Regions from separate parts of the Streptomyces sp. CA-179760 genome, predicted to be linked through region 2. Evidence: riboswitches for the same ligand, from Rfam matches in the RefSeq annotation. Region 2 holds a riboswitch; the other holds the start of a gene.
What was found. Region 2 has a riboswitch for cobalamin ahead of ACQEV8_RS10045 (cobalamin biosynthesis protein). Riboswitches for the same ligand answer to the same signal wherever they lie in the genome.
Positions count from the first base shown of each region.

Region 1: linked by a shared signal. The riboswitch ahead of ACQEV8_RS07065 (ABC transporter substrate-binding protein) and the one ahead of ACQEV8_RS10045 (cobalamin biosynthesis protein) in region 2 are both predicted to bind cobalamin.

Region 1 is NZ_JBNJLZ010000001.1:1,613,443-1,618,132, forward strand. It holds gene ACQEV8_RS07060 (FecCD family ABC transporter permease) at 1-886, opposite strand, end outside; gene ACQEV8_RS07065 (ABC transporter substrate-binding protein) at 883-1,899, opposite strand; cobalamin riboswitch at 1,970-2,158, opposite strand; gene ACQEV8_RS07070 (CoA-binding protein) at 2,240-2,647, shown strand; gene ACQEV8_RS07075 (4-hydroxybenzoate 3-monooxygenase) at 2,685-3,908, shown strand; gene ACQEV8_RS07080 (ArsR/SmtB family transcription factor) at 3,910-4,269, opposite strand; gene ACQEV8_RS07085 (cation diffusion facilitator family transporter) at 4,331-4,690, shown strand, end outside.
Region 2 is NZ_JBNJLZ010000001.1:2,246,071-2,250,760, forward strand. It holds gene ACQEV8_RS10025 (class II aldolase/adducin family protein) at 1-192, opposite strand, end outside; gene ACQEV8_RS10030 (lysozyme) at 391-1,143, shown strand; gene ACQEV8_RS10035 (anion permease) at 1,288-2,529, shown strand; gene ACQEV8_RS10040 (hypothetical protein) at 2,565-2,786, shown strand; cobalamin riboswitch at 2,933-3,072, shown strand; gene ACQEV8_RS10045 (cobalamin biosynthesis protein) at 3,173-4,114, shown strand; gene ACQEV8_RS10050 (cobyric acid synthase) at 4,111-4,690, shown strand, end outside.

The DNA.
Region 1 (4,690 bases), 630 kb from region 2:
GGAACACCGCGCCGGCGAGGGCGGTGACCGGCAGCAGCCGGGCGTGCCCGGGTCCGGTCAGCGCCCGGGCGGCGTGCGGCAGGACCAGCCCGACGAAGCCGATCGCCCCGGCGGAGCTGACCAGGGCGGCCGTGAGCAGGGCCGTGACGCACAGCAGCACCAGGCGGGTGCGGGCCACGGACACCCCGAGCGCGGCCGCCGCGTCCTGCCCGAAGGAGAAGGCGTCGAGGGTACGGGCGTATGACAGGCACACCACCAGCGCCACGGCCAGGACGGCGAAGCACAGCCATACGTCGGTCCAGCCGGCCCCGCCGAGTGAGCCCAGGAGCCAGAACAGCACGCCCCGGGTCGTCTCGGCGTCGGCGGCGGTCAGCACCACGAAGGAGGTGAGCGCGGAGAAGAGCTGCATGGCGGCGACGCCCGCGAGGACGACCCGGTCGGTCGTGTCGCCGAGGGTGTGACTGAGCAGCAGGACCAGGGCGAAGGAGACCAGGGCGCCGAGGAACGCGCCCGCGGACACCGAGACGGCACCGCCGCCCACGCCCAGCACGACGATGACGACCGCGCCGGTGGAGGCGCCCGAGGACACCCCGAGCACGAACGGATCGGCGAGCGGGTTGCGCAGCAGCGACTGCATCACCGCCCCGCACACGGCGAGTCCCGCCCCGCACACGGCCGCGAGCAGGGTGCGCGGCAGCCGCAGCTGCCAGACGATCCCGTCCCGGATCGGCGTCAGGTCTGAGCTTCCGATCCCGAGGTGGGACGCGACGACGGACCACACGTCCCCGACCCGGAGGTCGGCCGGTCCGATGGTGATCGCCAGGGCCACGGAGACCACCAGCAGCAAGGCACCCCCAAGGCCGAGGGCCGGTCCGCGGAGGGTCACTTCACGAGCCCGAACTCACGCAGTCCGGCCGCGACCTTCTCCACACCCTCGACCGTGCGGATGGTCGGGTTCATGGCCTGCCCACTGAGCAGCACATACCGCTTGTGCTTGACCGCGTCCATGTTCTTGGTGACCGGGTTGGACTCCAGGAAGGCGATCTTACGCTTCGCCGACTCGGCGGTCTCCGAGTCGCGGGTCAGGTCACCGATGACGAGGACGTCGGGGTTACGGTCGGCGACCGTCTCCCAGTTGACCTGGGGCCACTCCTCGTGGGTGTCGTCGAAGACGTTCTTCGCGCCGAGGGCGCGGGTCATGATGCCGGGCGCTCCGCAGCAGCCGGCCAGGTAGGGCGACTCGGAGTTGGCGAACCAGTACAACAGTGAGACGCCGGAGGCGTCGACGCCCCGCGCGGCCTTCTTCATCCGCTGCTGGAGGGAGGCCACGAGCTTGTCGCCGCGGTCCTTCACTCCGAACACGGTGGCGAGGTCCCGCACCTCGCCGTAGACGGCGTCGATGCCCAGCGCCTTGTCGCGCTTGCCGTCACCGCCGCCCGAGTTGTCCTTGCCGGCGCAGTCGGACGGGGAGACGTACGTGGGCACGCCGAGCTTCTCGAACTGGTCGCGGGTGGCGACGCCGCCCTTGCCGAGGGTGGAGACGAAGGACGCGGCGACGAAGTCGGGCTCGGAGTCAAGGACGCGCTCGAAGGAGGGGTTGTTCTCGGCGATGCGCGGCACCTTCGCGTTGGCCTTCTCCAGCCCCTTCATCACGGGGTCGGTCCAGGTGGCCGTGCCCGCCATTCGGTCGGCGAGGCCGAGGGAGAGCAGGATCTCGGTGGTGCCCTGGTTGAGGGAGACGGCGTGCCGGGGCGCCTTGTCGACTCGGACCTTCCGGCCACCGTTGTCGAGCGTGACGACGGCTTTCGTGGTGGTGGGCTTCGAGCCCCCGCAGCCGGTCATGAGCAGGGAGCCGGCCGCGAGCAGGACGGCGGCGCGGGCAGGTCGGGCGAGGGGCAAGGAAACCAGTCCTCAGACGTCGAGGGCCCGATCGCGGAGCCCGGTCGTACGGTGCTCCCCCACCGCCGGCCGGCCGCGGGGGCTGCCAGCAGGTCTTCGGACTCGGGTTCACCCGGTGCGGGGCGCCTTCCCGTACGACATCGAGCCGTTCAGTGGCCGCGGCCCCGCCCGTCCCCCTCACCGCTGCGCGTCAGTTCCGGATTCGCACCGGATTCCCTGACCCACGTACATGGGTTCGACTGGCCTCGGCAAGCTATCACGGTGGCCATCGGGGAATCACCCCGCGCCCCGCGTCGTTGGCCGGACAGCAGCTCTTCCACGACTCCCGAGGAGGCCGCCGGTGTACGGCGACGACGCAACGGTCCGCAGGATCCTCACCGAGCTCGGCGACACCTGGGCCGTGGTCGGCCTGTCGTCGAACCGGCAGCGCGCGGCGTACGGCGTCGCCGCGGTGCTCCAGCGGTACGGCAAACGCGTCGTGCCCGTGCACCCCAAGGCGGAGACCGTGCACGGCGAGCAGGGGTACGCGAGTCTGGCGGACATCCCCTTCGACGTGGACGTCGTGGACGTGTTCGTGAACAGCGACCTCGCCGGTGCGGTCGCGGACGAGGCGGTCGCCAAGGGCGCGGGGGCGGTGTGGTTCCAGCTCGGCGTCGTCGACGAGCCGGCGCACGACCGCACCCGGGCCGCGGGCCTGGAGATGGTGATGGACCGCTGTCCCGCGATCGAGATCCCGCGGGTCGGGTGACGTTCACGTCCGACGCCCCCGCTCCCATAATGAGCGCATGACCCACGCCTCCCCGCCCGCGGACTCAGATTCCCCCCGCCGTTTCCCGGTCGTCGTCGTGGGCGCCGGTCCCGCCGGGCTGACCATCGGCAACATCCTGCGGGCCGCCTCCGTGGACTGTCTGGTGCTGGAGACCGAGACCCGGGAGTTCATCGAACAGCGGCCCAGGGCCGGGATCATCGAGGAGTGGGCAGTACGGGGACTGGAGAAACGGGGCCTCGCCCGGAGGCTGCTGGACCGCGCGGAGCTGCACACCGCGTGCGAGTTCCGCTTCGACGGAGAGCGGTACCGGTTCCACTACGGCGAGATGACGGGCAGTCACCACTTCGTCTACCCGCAGCCGTTGCTGGTGACGGACCTGGTGCGCGAGTACGCCGACGTGCGCGGCGGGGAGATCCGCTTCGGGGTCCGCGACGTGGAGCTGCACGACCTCGACACCGACCGGCCGTCCGTGTCGTACACCTGCCCCGACACGGGTGAACAGCGGGTCGTGCACTGCGACTTCGTGGCCGGCTGCGACGGGGCGCGCGGAGTGACGAGGGCGTCGCTGCCGCCGGATCGGGTCCGGGTCGCGCGGCACGACTACGGCATCGGCTGGCTGGCGCTGCTCGCCGAGGCGCCGCCGTCCGCCGACTGCGTGCTGTTCGGCTGCCACGAGAACGGCTTCGCGGGGCAGATGCCCCGCAGCCCGGAGGTGACCCGCTATTACCTCCAGTGCCCGCCGGGTGACGACCCGGAGAACTGGCCGCACGAGCGCGTCTGGGCGGAGCTGCGGCAGCGGCTCGGGGCGGCCGGCGTGCCGCCGCTGACGGAGGGGCGGCTGATCGAGAAGCGCGTGCTGGACATGCACGACTACGTGGTCGAGCCGATGGTGCACGGCCGGCTCCACCTCGCGGGCGACGCGGCCCATCTGGTCGCCCCCATCGCGGCCAAGGGCATGAACCTCGCCCTGCACGACGCCTTCCTGCTCGGCGACGCCCTGGTGGCCCGCCTGACCACGGGTGACGAGAGCCCTCTGGCCGGTTACGCGCAGGCGTGCCTGCGGCGCGTGTGGGACTACCAGGAGTTCTCGCAGTGGCTTTCCGAGGTGTACCACGGCACGGCGGCGGGCGACCCGTTCCGCGCGGGCACCACGCTCGCCCGGCTGCGCCGCCTGTTCACCTCACCCACGGCGGCCGCGGCCTTCGCCGAGCAGTATCTGGGGACAGCCGCGCGGTACTGACTCAGTCGTGCGGGGGACGGTCGCTGAGACGGTGGTCGGCCACGTTCAGCGCCTCGTCCACCAGCCGGCGCAGATGGCCGTCACGGAGTGAGTAGATCACCCGGCGGCCCTCTTTGCGCGTGTTCACCAGACCCGCGAGGCGCAATCGCGCCAGGTGCTGGCTGACGGCGGGCCGGGCCGCCCCGCACTCCTCCGTGAGGGTCGTGACGTCGGCCTCCGACCTGGTCAGTGCGTGCAGCAGGGCGAGGCGGGTCCGGTCCCCCAGGAGGGCGAGGAGTTCGGCGGCGAGCGCGAACTGTTCCTCGCCGGGGCTGCGCGGGTGCGCATCGTGCGCAGGTGACAGGTGCATGCGTGCGCTCATACGCACATAATGGCGCTGTGGGCGTGTGCACGTCCACTCCCGCGCACCGGAAGGGACCCACGTGAGCGACCGGCACGAGCACTCCCACCCTCACCACCACCGGCACGGCGTGCGCCACCGGCTGTCCCACCTCCTCACCCCCCACTCCCACGAGACGGCCGACAAGGTCGACCCGGCCCTGGAGTCCTCGGCTCGTGGGATGCGGGCGCTGTGGGTCTCGCTCGCGGTGCTCGGTGTGACGGCTCTGGCCCAGGCGCTCGTGGTGGCCGTCTCCGGCTCGGTGGCGCTGCTCGGCGACACCGTGCACAACACCGCGGACGCGCTGACCGCCGTACCGCTCGGGATCGCCTTCGTGCTGGGCCGGCGCGCGGCCACCCGCCGCTTCACCTACGGCTACGGCCGGGCCGAGGACCTGGCGGGG
Region 2 (4,690 bases):
GACGCGCACCGAGACGTTGCCGGACGTTCCGACCACGAGCCCGTCGCTGACCGTCCGGCGGGCCGTCGCGACGAGGTCCTCCCAGGCGCGCTCCTCCTCGGGTCGCACACCGCTCCGCCGTGACTCCCCCACACCCTGTCCGCCGCCTCGGACGTCCCCCGTGTCCCGCTCGTCGCCTCGCTGCTCAGCCATGCGGCGATCCTGCCAGGCAGCCCTTCAACGCGCCGCCGGGCGGGGGCACTTTAGGCCGGAAACCAAGCATCCGTAAGGGCGCATACCGACGCAAACCAGTAATGGACCTCTCTTGGCTGGAGATCATCGGGTATTCAACGGCCCTCCCGTACCCTCTGGGTGATTTGCCGTGCACGTCGCCATTCCGGGGGGAATCGCATGGCCCGTGACCACATACCCACCCGCCGCCGCAGCCGCTTACTGGCGGCCTCCGCCGCGGCACTCGCGCTGGGAGGGACCTCGCTCGCGGAGTCCCCGGCCGAGGCGGCGAGCCGCCCGAAGGGGCACGACGTCTCGTCCCACCAGAAGAACGTCGACTGGCGGAGCGCCAGGGCGAAGGGCGCCAGATTCGTCTACGTCAAGGCGACCGAGTCCACCACCTACCGCAACCCCTACTTCAGTCGGCAGTACAACGGCTCACGCGCGGCGGGCCTGATCCGCGGCGCCTACCACTTCGCGCTGCCGAACAGGTCGTCGGGCCGGGCGCAGGCGGCCCACTTCGTACGCAACGGCGGCAGTTGGAGCGCGGACGGCTGGACACTGCCGCCCGCGCTCGACATCGAGTACAACCCGTACGACAAGAAGCACAAGTGCTACGGCCTGAGCAAGGCAGCGATGGTCGGCTGGGTCGAGTCGTTCAGTGACGAGATCAAGCGGCTCACCGGCCGCCGCCCGGCGATCTACACGACCACCCACTGGTGGAACACGTGCACGGGCAACAGCCGCGCGTTTGCCGCGAACCACCCCCTGTGGGTCGCCCGCTACGACGCGGCGAGCGCGGGGCCGCTGCCGGCCGGCTGGTCCTCCTGGACCTTCTGGCAGTACGACAACGGCAGCGGCACCCTGCCGGGTGATCAGAATCTCTTCGACGGGTCACTCGATCGACTGAAACAGTTCGCCAGGGGCACTTGATCGTCGGGGCGCAAGGACAGCTCCACCAGGGCGGAATGACGACCCTCTGTTGCCGACACCCCTGCGCCCCTCCCAGTTCATCTTCCGTTCACTCGGGTTACCTACGTTCGTCCCGCCAACGACGCCGAACGATTGCCTGGGTAAATGGAAAGCTTCTCGCTGATCCTCGCGATTGTGGTGGTAACCGCACTCGCGTTCGATTTCACGAACGGTTTCCACGACACCGCGAACGCGATGGCCACGACCATTTCCACGGGCGCCATGAGACCGAAGATCGCGGTGGCCATGTCCGCGGTCCTCAACCTGGTCGGCGCCTTCCTGTCCGTCGAAGTCGCGAACACGATCTCCAAAGGCCTCGTCGACGAGGCCGGAATCCGTCCCGAGGTCATCTTCGCCGCCCTGGTCGGAGCGATCCTCTGGAACCTGCTGACCTGGCTCGTCGGTCTGCCGTCCAGTTCGTCGCACGCCCTGATGGGCGGCCTGATCGGCGCCACGATCGCCTCGGCGGGCGTCGGCGCGGTGCACGGTGACGTCCTGGTCACCAAGGTGCTGATCCCGGCGATCGCCGCCCCGCTGGTCGCGGGCATCGCGGCGCTGCTCGCCACCCGGCTGACGTACTCGCTCGGCAAGAAGGCCGACGGCGAGGGCTCCAAGAAGGGCTACCGGGCCGGCCAGATCGCCTCCGCGGGCCTGGTCTCGCTGGCCCACGGCACCAACGACGCCCAGAAGACGATGGGTGTCATCACCCTCGCCCTGGTCGCCGGCGGCGCCGTCGCCCCCGACTCCGACCCGCCCATGTGGGTCATCCTCTCGGCGGGTATCGCCATCGCGCTCGGCACCTACCTCGGCGGCTGGCGCATCATCCGCACCATGGGCAAGGGCCTGACCGACCTCCAGCCGCAGCAGGGCTTCGCCGCCCAGACCAGCGCGGCGACGGTCATCCTGGCCTCCTCGCACCTCGGCTTCTCCCTCTCCACCACCCACTCCGTGTCCGGCGCGGTGATGGGCGCGGGGCTCGGCCGCAAGGGCGGCGTGGTCCGCTGGTCGACGGCGACGCGGATGTTCGTCGCCTGGGGTCTGACGCTGCCGGCGGCGGCCCTGGTGGGTGCGCTCGCCGAGTACGTGACCGGCTTCGGGAGCTGGGGCACGGCGGTCGTGGCGGTCTTCCTGGTCGTCTCCAGCGCGGTGATCTGGAAGCTGTCGCGCCGCGAGGTCGTCGACCACACGAACGTCAACGAGGTCGACGAGGAGCCGGCGGGTGTCGTGACCACCGCGATCGCCGCGGTGACGCCGCCTCCGGCGGGCCCGTCCGAGGAACTGGCCGCCACGATCCCGGCCCAGGCCCAGGCCGAACGGGAACCCTCCACCACGACCACCCCGGTCTGATCCCGCCCACCCGGTGACAAGGAAGAATCTCTGAGATGAAGATCGACTGGGCGACCCTCGGCTCCGTCTTCGGTGTCAGCCTCGTGGCCACCGTGACCCTCGTCGGCCTGTTCACCCTCGGCATCACCGGCCTGTCGCGCCGCGAACGAGCGGTGGCGGCGGGCGGGTCCGCGGGGCTCGCGGTGACGGGTGCGTACGCGTGCTTCGCGGGGTGTGCGGCGGCTGTCGGGTACGGGATCTATCTGATCGTGGCCTGACCGCGATCGTCTGTCACCGGGCGGCACGGGGCTTCGGCCCCGGGCCGCCCGGTTGCCGTGTGCGGGGCGGCCGTCAGCACCCCCTGCCAGGCAGGCGGTGTGGGCTTGTCCACACTCTCCCCTCGCAGGTCAACGGCAAGTTGACGGCTGTTCGCGGCCGTGGTGGACTGCCGGGGCCAATGCGGCGGCAGGAGAGGAAGCCGGTGAAAGTCCGGCGCGGTCCCGCCACTGTCACCGGGGTAGCACTCACCGGGAGCCAGGAACTCTCCCCGCCGGTCTCGTCGAACCAGGGCGTGGACACCCTGAGTGAGGACATATCGCCATGTTCGGCTGCCGATTCAGGGTCTGTACCCCGCCGTTGCCCGCCCCCGCGGCCGGCTGAGCCCATGAGTGCCGGTCGCATCCACGCGTACGGTGCCGCCGCCGGTCTGATCGGTGATCTGCTGCTCGGCGATCCTCGCCGGGGGCATCCGGTCGCCGCGTTCGGGCGGGCCGCGGGCGCGGTGGAACGGGTGTTGTGGCGGGACCACCGGGGATGGGGCGCGCTGCACACCGTGGTGTGTGCGGGCGGGGCTGTCGCGCTGGGGGCCGTCGCCGCGCGTGCCGTGCGTACGTCCGATGCCGCTTCCGTCGTGGTGACCGGTGCGGCCACCTGGGCCGTCGTCGGGGGGACTTCGCTCGCGCGGGAGGCGCTGGCCATCGGGCGCGCCCTGGAGGCCGGGGACGTCGAAGCGGCCCGTGCGCGGCTGCCGCATCTGTGCGGACGGGATCCGCAGGCACTGGACGCCGACGGGATCGCCCGGGCCGTCGTCGAGTCCGTCGCGGAGAACACCTCCGACGCGGTCGTGGGAGCGCTCGTGTGGGGGGCGATCGGCGGTGTGCCGGGGCTTCTCGGGTTCCGGGCCGTCAACACCCTCGACGCCATGGTCGGGCACCAGTCGGCCCGGTACCGGCGCTACGGGTGGGCCTCCGCGCGGCTGGACGATGTCGTGGGGTGGCCGGGGGCTCGGCTGACCGCCGTGCTCGCGGCCGTGGCCGGGGCCGATCCCCGGGGAGCCGTGGCTGCCTGGCGTGCCGATGCCACCAAGCATCCGAGTCCCAACGCCGGGCCCGTGGAGGCCTCGTTCGCGGGGGCGCTCGGGGTGCGGCTCGGCGGGACCCTGGCCTACGGCGGGCGCGTGGAGCACCGGCCCGTCCTCAACGGCGCGGGGCGCGGCGTCGGTACCCGGGACATCGAACGGGCCGTACGGCTGTCCAGGCGCGTCGGCTGGCTCGCGCTCGGCGTCTGTGTCGCCGCGCGCCACATCGTGAAGGGGCGTACGTCATGACGGGCGGTGGGCTTCTCGTCGCCGGTACCACCTCCGACGCGGGCAAGAGCGTCGTGACCGCCGGAATCTGCCGGTGGCTGGTGCGGCAGGGCGTCAAGGTCGCGCCGTTCAAGGCGCAGAACATGTCCCTGAATTCGTTCGTGACACGGGAGGGCGCCGAGATCGGGCGGGCGCAGGCCATGCAGGCGCAGGCGTGCCGCGTGGAGCCGACCGCGCTGATGAATCCCGTGCTGCTCAAGCCCGGTGGCGAGCAGAGCAGTCAGGTCGTGCTGCTGGGCAGGCCGGTCGGCGAGCTCAGTGCGCGCGGGTATCACGGCGGACGGCAGCAGAAGCTGCTCGGGACGGTGCTGGACTGCCTTGAGCGACTGCGGGGCACGTATGACGCGGTGATCTGTGAGGGGGCCGGTTCTCCCGCCGAGATCAATCTGCGGCGGACGGACATCGTCAACATGGGGATCGCCCGCAACGCCGGTCTGCCCGTGGTCGTCGTCGGCGACATCGACCGGGGCGGGGTCTTCGCCTCGTTCTTCGGGACCGTCGCCCTGCTGTCGCGCGAGGACCAGGAGTGTGTCGCCG